2 regions of the Oceanobacillus sp. FSL K6-0118 genome follow, and region 2 is predicted to be linked to the other one. Evidence: a T-box and tRNA genes for the amino acid it is inferred to sense, from the RefSeq annotation. Region 2 holds a T-box; the other holds one or more tRNA genes.
The links. The T-box of region 2 lies ahead of glyQ (glycine--tRNA ligase subunit alpha). A T-box ahead of a tRNA ligase gene usually reads a tRNA of that ligase, here a tRNA-Gly.
Positions count from the first base shown of each region.

Region 1 (3,983 bases), 1.4 Mb from region 2:
TGAGTTTTTTTGGGGCATGATAATCTTGAGGTGACTTTATTATGAAAGCAACTGAAATAGAAAGTAAACGATTTGATAAAGCATTAGATGAAATACTGGATTTGTTTAATAATCTTGAAAGTGATGAGCCGATTATAAAATATAATGATGAGGTTTTAAGTTTTATTGAAAAGGCGAAGAAAAAATATGGGGAAGATATTGTAAATGAAAAAGTAAATATAGTTGTGGGAGAAATGTTATCTTGGCTTGATCTAGAAGATGTGAACTTGGATAAGGATGAAAAAGAAGAAGAGGAATCCTAGTATATAGTTTCTCTTCTTTCAATATTGTGTATAATTATAACAAGCGTCATTTTGGGGGCGTTTTTGTCGATTGTTAAAATTAAAAAACAAAATTTATTATTTTATGTTGACATTTATATGAGTTTGCTTTAATATAAATTTTGCTGTTAAAAACCGATTAAAAAACGCGAATAAAGTCAAATGAAATTTCTTGTTGACATCAAACATTGAAATATGATATATTAAAGCGCGTTGACAAATTAATTCGAAATATGAAATGGCCCGTTGGTCAAGCGGTTAAGACACCGCCCTTTCACGGCGGTAACACGGGTTCGAATCCCGTACGGGTCACCATTTTTTAAGGAAGTCATGTTAAGTACGCGATGACCTGTCGCAACACATGTACTAGCACATCCTAATGCGTTGGAGGATTAGCTCAGCTGGGAGAGCACCTGCCTTACAAGCAGGGGGTCACAGGTTCGAGCCCTGTATCCTCCACCATTAACTTCTAAATCTTATATTTTTCACATCGCGGGGTGGAGCAGTCTGGTAGCTCGTCGGGCTCATAACCCGAAGGTCGTAGGTTCAAATCCTACCCCCGCAACCAAATATTTGAATTGGTCCGGTAGTTCAGCTGGTTAGAATGCCTGCCTGTCACGCAGGAGGTCGCGGGTTCGAGTCCCGTCCGGACCGCCATTTTAAATGAATAGATTCCATTATGATGGCTCGGTAGCTCAGTCGGTAGAGCAACGGACTGAAAATCCGTGTGTCGGCGGTTCGATTCCGTCCCGAGCCACCATTGTTGGAGGGGTAGCGAAGTGGCTAAACGCGGCGGACTGTAAATCCGCTCCCTCTGGGTTCGGCAGTTCGAATCTGCCCCCCTCCACCATTTAATAACTTTATCATTCGCCGGCCTAGCTCAACTGGTAGAGCAACTGACTTGTAATCAGTAGGTTGGGGGTTCAAGTCCTCTGGCCGGCACCATTTTTAATGAGCCATTAGCTCAGTCGGTAGAGCATCTGACTTTTAATCAGAGGGTCGAAGGTTCGAATCCTTCATGGCTCATCATTATGCGGGTGTGGCGGAATTGGCAGACGCGCTAGACTTAGGATCTAGTATCTTCGGATGTGGGGGTTCGACTCCCTTCACCCGCACCATTTCATTACTTAATATAATATCATGCGGAAGTAGTTCAGTGGTAGAACACCACCTTGCCAAGGTGGGGGTCGCGGGTTCGAATCCCGTCTTCCGCTCCACTCTTGCCGGGGTGGCGGAACTGGCAGACGCACAGGACTTAAAATCCTGCGGTAGGTGACTACCGTACCGGTTCGATTCCGGTCCTCGGCACCATGCGCCCGTAGCTCAATTGGATAGAGCGTTTGACTACGGATCAAAAGGTTAGGGGTTCGACTCCTCTCGGGCGCGCCATATACATAGTGCACGGGGAGTAGCTCAGTTGGATAGAGCAACAGCCTTCTAAGCTGTGGGTCGCAGGTTCGAATCCTGTCTTCTCGGCCACCTTATTATTATGCGGGTGTAGTTAAATGGTATAACCTCAGCCACGAGCGACACTTCTACCGAATAATCTACGAGTTGCCTCGAAGCATTGACTTCCTTGAATAGGCTTGTAGATGGAGAGGCATGTTGGTCGGGATTGAATCTAAAGTACAAATTTAATTAAATTGTGCGGGTGTAGTTAAATGGTATAACCTCAGCCTTCCAAGCTGATGTCGTGGGTTCGATTCCCATCACCCGCTCCATTATTTTTATAATGGGCCTGTAGCTCAGCTGGTTAGAGCGCACGCCTGATAAGCGTGAGGTCGGTGGTTCGAGTCCACTCAGGCCCATCCAATGAATTTTAGTTGGATGATCCAAAAATATCTTTTAAGAAGTTGTTGACAAAGATATAGTGAATATGATATATTATTAAAGTTACTTATTTGAAGCGATAATAAATTTTGCTCTTTGAAAACTGAACAAAACAACCAGTATGTCAAGAAAAAGAAACTCGTTTTTCTTTTTAAAAAATAGAGGTTTTTCCTCTAAAAGCTAAGAATTTCAAATGAATTTCATTCATTTGAAACAAACTTTTTTGGAGAGTTTGATCTTGGCTCAGGACGAACGCTGGCGGCGTGCCTAATACATGCAAGTCGAGCGCGGGAATCTCTTCTGATCCCTTCGGGGTGAAGAGAGTGGAACGAGCGGCGGACGGGTGAGTAACACGTGGGCAACCTACCTATAAGACTGGGATAACTCGCGGAAACGTGAGCTAATACCGGATAATACTTTTTATTGCATAATAAGAAGTTTGAAAGGCGGCGTAAGCTGTCACTTATAGATGGGCCCGCGGCGCATTAGCTAGTTGGTGAGGTAAAGGCTCACCAAGGCAACGATGCGTAGCCGACCTGAGAGGGTGATCGGCCACACTGGGACTGAGACACGGCCCAGACTCCTACGGGAGGCAGCAGTAGGGAATCTTCCGCAATGGACGAAAGTCTGACGGAGCAACGCCGCGTGAGTGAAGAAGGTTTTCGGATCGTAAAACTCTGTTGTTAGGGAAGAACAAGTCAGGTAGTAACTGACCTGACCTTGACGGTACCTAACCAGAAAGCCACGGCTAACTACGTGCCAGCAGCCGCGGTAATACGTAGGTGGCAAGCGTTGTCCGGATTTATTGGGCGTAAAGCGCTCGCAGGCGGTCTTTTAAGTCTGATGTGAAAGCCCACGGCTTAACCGTGGAGGGTCATTGGAAACTGGAGGACTTGAGTGCAGAAGAGGAGAGTGGAATTCCATGTGTAGCGGTGAAATGCGTAGAGATATGGAGGAACACCAGTGGCGAAGGCGACTCTCTGGTCTGTAACTGACGCTGAGGAGCGAAAGCGTGGGTAGCGAACAGGATTAGATACCCTGGTAGTCCACGCCGTAAACGATGAGTGCTAGGTGTTAGGGGGTTTCCGCCCCTTAGTGCTGAAGTTAACGCATTAAGCACTCCGCCTGGGGAGTACGGCCGCAAGGCTGAAACTCAAAAGAATTGACGGGGACCCGCACAAGCGGTGGAGCATGTGGTTTAATTCGAAGCAACGCGAAGAACCTTACCAGGTCTTGACATCCTTTCGCCCTCCCTAGAGATAGGGATTTCCCTTCGGGGACGAAAGTGACAGGTGGTGCATGGTTGTCGTCAGCTCGTGTCGTGAGATGTTGGGTTAAGTCCCGCAACGAGCGCAACCCTTGATCTTAGTTGCCAGCATTAAGTTGGGCACTCTAAGGTGACTGCCGGTGACAAACCGGAGGAAGGTGGGGATGACGTCAAATCATCATGCCCCTTATGACCTGGGCTACACACGTGCTACAATGGATGGTACAAAGGGCAGCGAAACCGCAAGGTCAAGCAAATCCCATAAAACCATTCTCAGTTCGGATTGTAGGCTGCAACTCGCCTACATGAAGCCGGAATCGCTAGTAATCGCGGATCAGCATGCCGCGGTGAATACGTTCCCGGGTCTTGTACACACCGCCCGTCACACCACGAGAGTTGGTAACACCCGAAGTCGGTGAGGTAACCTTTTGGAGCCAGCCGCCGAAGGTGGGACCAATGATTGGGGTGAAGTCGTAACAAGGTAGCCGTATCGGAAGGTGCGGCTGGATCACCTCCTTTCTAAGGATATACGAAAAGCGAAAGCACCCGGTTAGCGACGTACAAAC
Region 1 is NZ_JBBOVR010000001.1:990,293-994,275, forward strand. Features, by position in the region: gene MHI02_RS05135 (hypothetical protein) at 42-302, shown strand; tRNA gene MHI02_RS05140 (tRNA-Glu) at 561-635, shown strand; tRNA gene MHI02_RS05145 (tRNA-Val) at 707-782, shown strand; tRNA gene MHI02_RS05150 (tRNA-Met) at 812-888, shown strand; tRNA gene MHI02_RS05155 (tRNA-Asp) at 901-977, shown strand; tRNA gene MHI02_RS05160 (tRNA-Phe) at 1,005-1,080, shown strand; tRNA gene MHI02_RS05165 (tRNA-Tyr) at 1,086-1,170, shown strand; tRNA gene MHI02_RS05170 (tRNA-Thr) at 1,190-1,265, shown strand; tRNA gene MHI02_RS05175 (tRNA-Lys) at 1,274-1,346, shown strand; tRNA gene MHI02_RS05180 (tRNA-Leu) at 1,354-1,438, shown strand; tRNA gene MHI02_RS05185 (tRNA-Gly) at 1,463-1,537, shown strand; tRNA gene MHI02_RS05190 (tRNA-Leu) at 1,543-1,631, shown strand; tRNA gene MHI02_RS05195 (tRNA-Arg) at 1,633-1,709, shown strand; tRNA gene MHI02_RS05200 (tRNA-Arg) at 1,723-1,799, shown strand; tRNA gene MHI02_RS05205 (tRNA-Gly) at 1,968-2,041, shown strand; tRNA gene MHI02_RS05210 (tRNA-Ile) at 2,055-2,128, shown strand; rRNA gene MHI02_RS05215 (16S ribosomal RNA) at 2,371-3,936, shown strand.
Region 1: it has a tRNA-Gly gene. The T-box ahead of glyQ (glycine--tRNA ligase subunit alpha) is inferred to sense a tRNA for this amino acid. The anticodon was not compared.

Region 2 (3,983 bases):
GGGTACGGAAGAGGAGATCAATTTATTATGGATTTGCTACAAAAGGCAAAAACTCCCGTGTTTCTAGTTATTAATAAAATTGATTTAATTCATCCAGATGATTTATTCCCTTTAATCGATGAATATAAGGATAAAGTCGACTTTGATGAAATTATTCCCATCTCGGCTTTACAAGGAAATAATGTTACACATCTACTAGATGTATTAAAAGGCCATTTACCTGAGGGACCACAATATTATCCTGAAGAGCAAATTACTGACCATCCAGAAAGGTTTATTATAACGGAATTAATAAGAGAAAAAGTGTTGGAATTAACAAGAGAAGAAATACCTCATTCTATCGCAGTTGTATTGGAAAACCTGGAACAAAGGGAATCAAACGCTGTTTTTATACAAGCAACTATTGTTACGGAAAGGAAAACACAAAAAGGAATCCTTATCGGTAAACAAGGAAGTATGCTAAAAGAAATTGGGAAGAAAGCTCGGAAAGATATCGAAGCCCTACTAGGATCAAAAGTATATCTTGAATTATGGGTGAAAGTTAAGAAGGATTGGCGAAATAAACAAAGTCAATTATATGAATTTGGATTCCGTAAAGATGAGTACTAATTGAATTGGTAAACGCGCGTTCAAAAAGGGCCGAGATCGGCAAAATGCGCAACATGCTATTGCAACGCTAGCCCTACACATAGCGATGAGTCTTGCCAATGAGTATCGTTAGTACCGAAGTGTCATTTTCACCGGTCTTTTTGAACGACCTTATACATGGTAAATTTTAATACTTATGATTGTTTGAGTCTGGGTCAACCTAAGTATACGTTACATTATCACAAACTTACTGAAAGGTGGTTTTTTTCGTGATTGACCTTACATGGAAACTCTTTAAAGAAACTGGGAGTATTGAATCGTATTTATTGTTTAAGGAGCTAGAAAACGACCAGCATGATTCTAATGAATTCGGTCAAATGGAAAACGATAAAGAATCATCGTTAGAATCGAATTTATAATGTAACCTTAGTTTTAGATCCGTTCTCGGCATATCTATTTGGAGATGGTGAATTGATATGCTTGAAAAAATTAATGGAATTATAATGAAATCCAAAGATTATGGCGAAACACATAGAATAGTAACCATTTTTAGTAAGAAGTTTGGAAAAATTACTGCATTGGCCAGAGGTGCAAAAAAGCCAAAAAGTAGAATGGCTGCGGTGACCCAGCCATTCATATTTGCCCAATTTTTTATTTACGTTAACAAAGGTTTAAGTACCATTCAACAGGGCGAAATTATTAATTCTAATCGTTCCATTCGTGAAGATATTATAAAGACGGCCTATACTGCTTATGTTATGGAGTTAACAGATAAAATATTGGAAGATCGACAAGGTGAGCCCTATATTTTTGAGCAATTACAACATACAATGGATTATATTGCAGAAAATGAGGCTTGTGAGATACCTGTTATTATGTATGAAATGAAATTATATAAAAAAGGTGGATTTGCACCAAAGGTAGACAGTTGTGTCAATTGCGGCAGAAAAGAGGAACTTGTTGCTTTTTCTATAAACGAAGGAGGTCTATTATGTTCTCGTTGCAGACATATAGATCCAGAATCAACTTTTCTACCCAAACCATTGCCTAAACTACTATACATTTTTTCCGAAATCGGGTTGGAAAGAGTGAATAATATCTCAGTTAAGGATGAAAATAAAAATATAATGAGACAAATTCTAGATAATTACTATGATCGTTATGGTGGATACTATATCAAGGCAAGAAAATTTTTAAACCAATTGGATTTGTTGAAATAATTCGGTGAAAGTTGACAAGTTTATCATGATACAGTATGATTTGTACATAATTCGATAAAAAAGTGAATCGTGCAGAGATGGAGAGGAGTATCTGTTATCGCCTATTTTAAGCGAGTCCAGGTTGGTGTAAGCTGGATAATAGGGGTACAGAGAAAGGCGCTCCGGAGCATTTTTATAAAGTGGCTCAAACGTTTGAGCAAATAGGGTGGAACCGCGGTGAAAGCCGTCCCTATGTCTTATGAATAAGGCATAGGGACGGCTTTTAATTTTACTAATTTTAGGAGGAATGAATCGATATGAATATCCAGAATATGATATTAACGCTTCAAAAATATTGGTCGAATCAGAATTGTATTTTAATGCAGGCTTATGATGTAGAAAAAGGTGCAGGAACCATGTCTCCAATGACTTTACTTAGAAGTTTAGGGCCAGAGCCTTGGAACGTAGCTTATGTGGAACCATCCAGGAGACCCGATGATGGTCGCTATGGTGAAAATCCAAATAGATTGTACCAACACCATCAATTCCAAGTCATTATGAAACCATCTCCCGATAATATCCAAGAGTTATATTTAGACTCTTTAAAAGCATTAGGTATTAATCCATTAGAACATGATATTCGTTTCGTTGAAGATAATTGGGAAAATCCTACATTAGGTGCTGCTGGTTTAGGATGGGAAGTATGGCTTGATGGAATGGAGATTACCCAGTTCACTTATTTTCAGCAAATTGGCGGTTTAGAAGCAAATCCAGTTGCTGTAGAGTTAACCTATGGGATAGAAAGATTAGCTTCTTACATTCAAAATAAAGAAAACGTATTTGAACTCGAATGGAATAATGGTGTTACGGTTCACGATATTTTTTATCAGCCTGAGTTCGAACATTCTAAATATACGTTTGAAGAATCCAATACAGAAATGTTATTCGATTTGTTTACGATGTATGAGAAAGAAGCAAAAGCAACAATGGAAAAAGGACTTGTCTTTCCAGCTTACGACTATGTACTAAAATGTTCCCATACGTTTAATTTATTAGATGCAAAAGGGGTCATTTCTGTAACGGAACGTACAGGTTATATTTCACGAATTCGTAATTTGGCACGAAAAATTGCGAAAGCATATGTTGCTGAACGTGAACGTCTTGGATTTCCTATGCTAAAGAAGGAGGAGAAATAAATGGCGAAAAATGTATTATTTGAAATTGGTTTAGAGGAATTACCCGCTCGCTTTATTGATGATGCTGAAAAGCAATTATATGAAAAAACAGCAAAATGGTTAACGGATTTACGCATCTCCTCAGACAATATTAAAACATATTCTACCCCAAGAAGATTAGCTGTTTTAGTTCAAAACATGGAAGAATTTCAAGAAAGTGTTGAAGAAGAAGTGAAAGGTCCATCCGAAAGTATCGCAAAAGATTCTGAAGGCAATTGGACGAAAGCAGCTATTGGCTTTACAAAAGGTCAAGGAAAAACGGTAGATGATATTTATTTTAAAGAAGTTAAGGGTATCTCTTATATCTACGTGAAAAAACATATTGAAGGTCAAAAAACCTTCGAATTACTTCCAGAATTTAAAAATATAATCACGTCCATTCAGTTTGGAAAGAATATGCGATGGTCTACGCAAACAATGAGATATGCTCGTCCTATTCGTTGGCTTGTTGCACTTTACGGTGAGGAAGTGGTTCCGTTTGAGGTGGCGACAGTTAAAACAGGTAATAAAACATTTGGTCACAGGTTCCTAGGAAATGAAATAACTATCCAAGAACCACAACAATATAAATCTTTATTACGTGAAGAATATGTGATTGTGGATTCAAATGAACGTGAACAAATGATATTAGATCAAATAAAGAACATGGAAGAAAAAGAGAATGTTATGATTCCTGTTGATAAAGACCTTTTAAATGAGGTACGTAATTTAGTAGAGTATCCTACCGTGTTTGTAGGATCATTTGAGGAAGAATACTTAAAATTGCCGTCTGAAGTATTAATTACTTCCATGAAAGAACATCAAAGATATTTTCCTGTCATGTCTAATGAGAATGAATTATTAGCAAAATTCATAGGTGTTCGAAACGGGGATAATCAATCCATTTCCACAGTAGTTAAAGGAAATGAAAAGGTACTGCGTGCTAGATTATCAGATGCTGAATTTTTCTATGAAGAAGACC
Region 2 is NZ_JBBOVR010000001.1:2,371,604-2,375,586, reverse strand. Features, by position in the region: gene era (GTPase Era) at 1-609, shown strand, start outside; gene MHI02_RS12230 (YqzL family protein) at 858-1,007, shown strand; gene recO (DNA repair protein RecO) at 1,065-1,808, shown strand; T-box leader at 1,874-2,042, shown strand; gene glyQ (glycine--tRNA ligase subunit alpha) at 2,105-2,983, shown strand; gene glyS (glycine--tRNA ligase subunit beta) at 2,984-3,983, shown strand, end outside.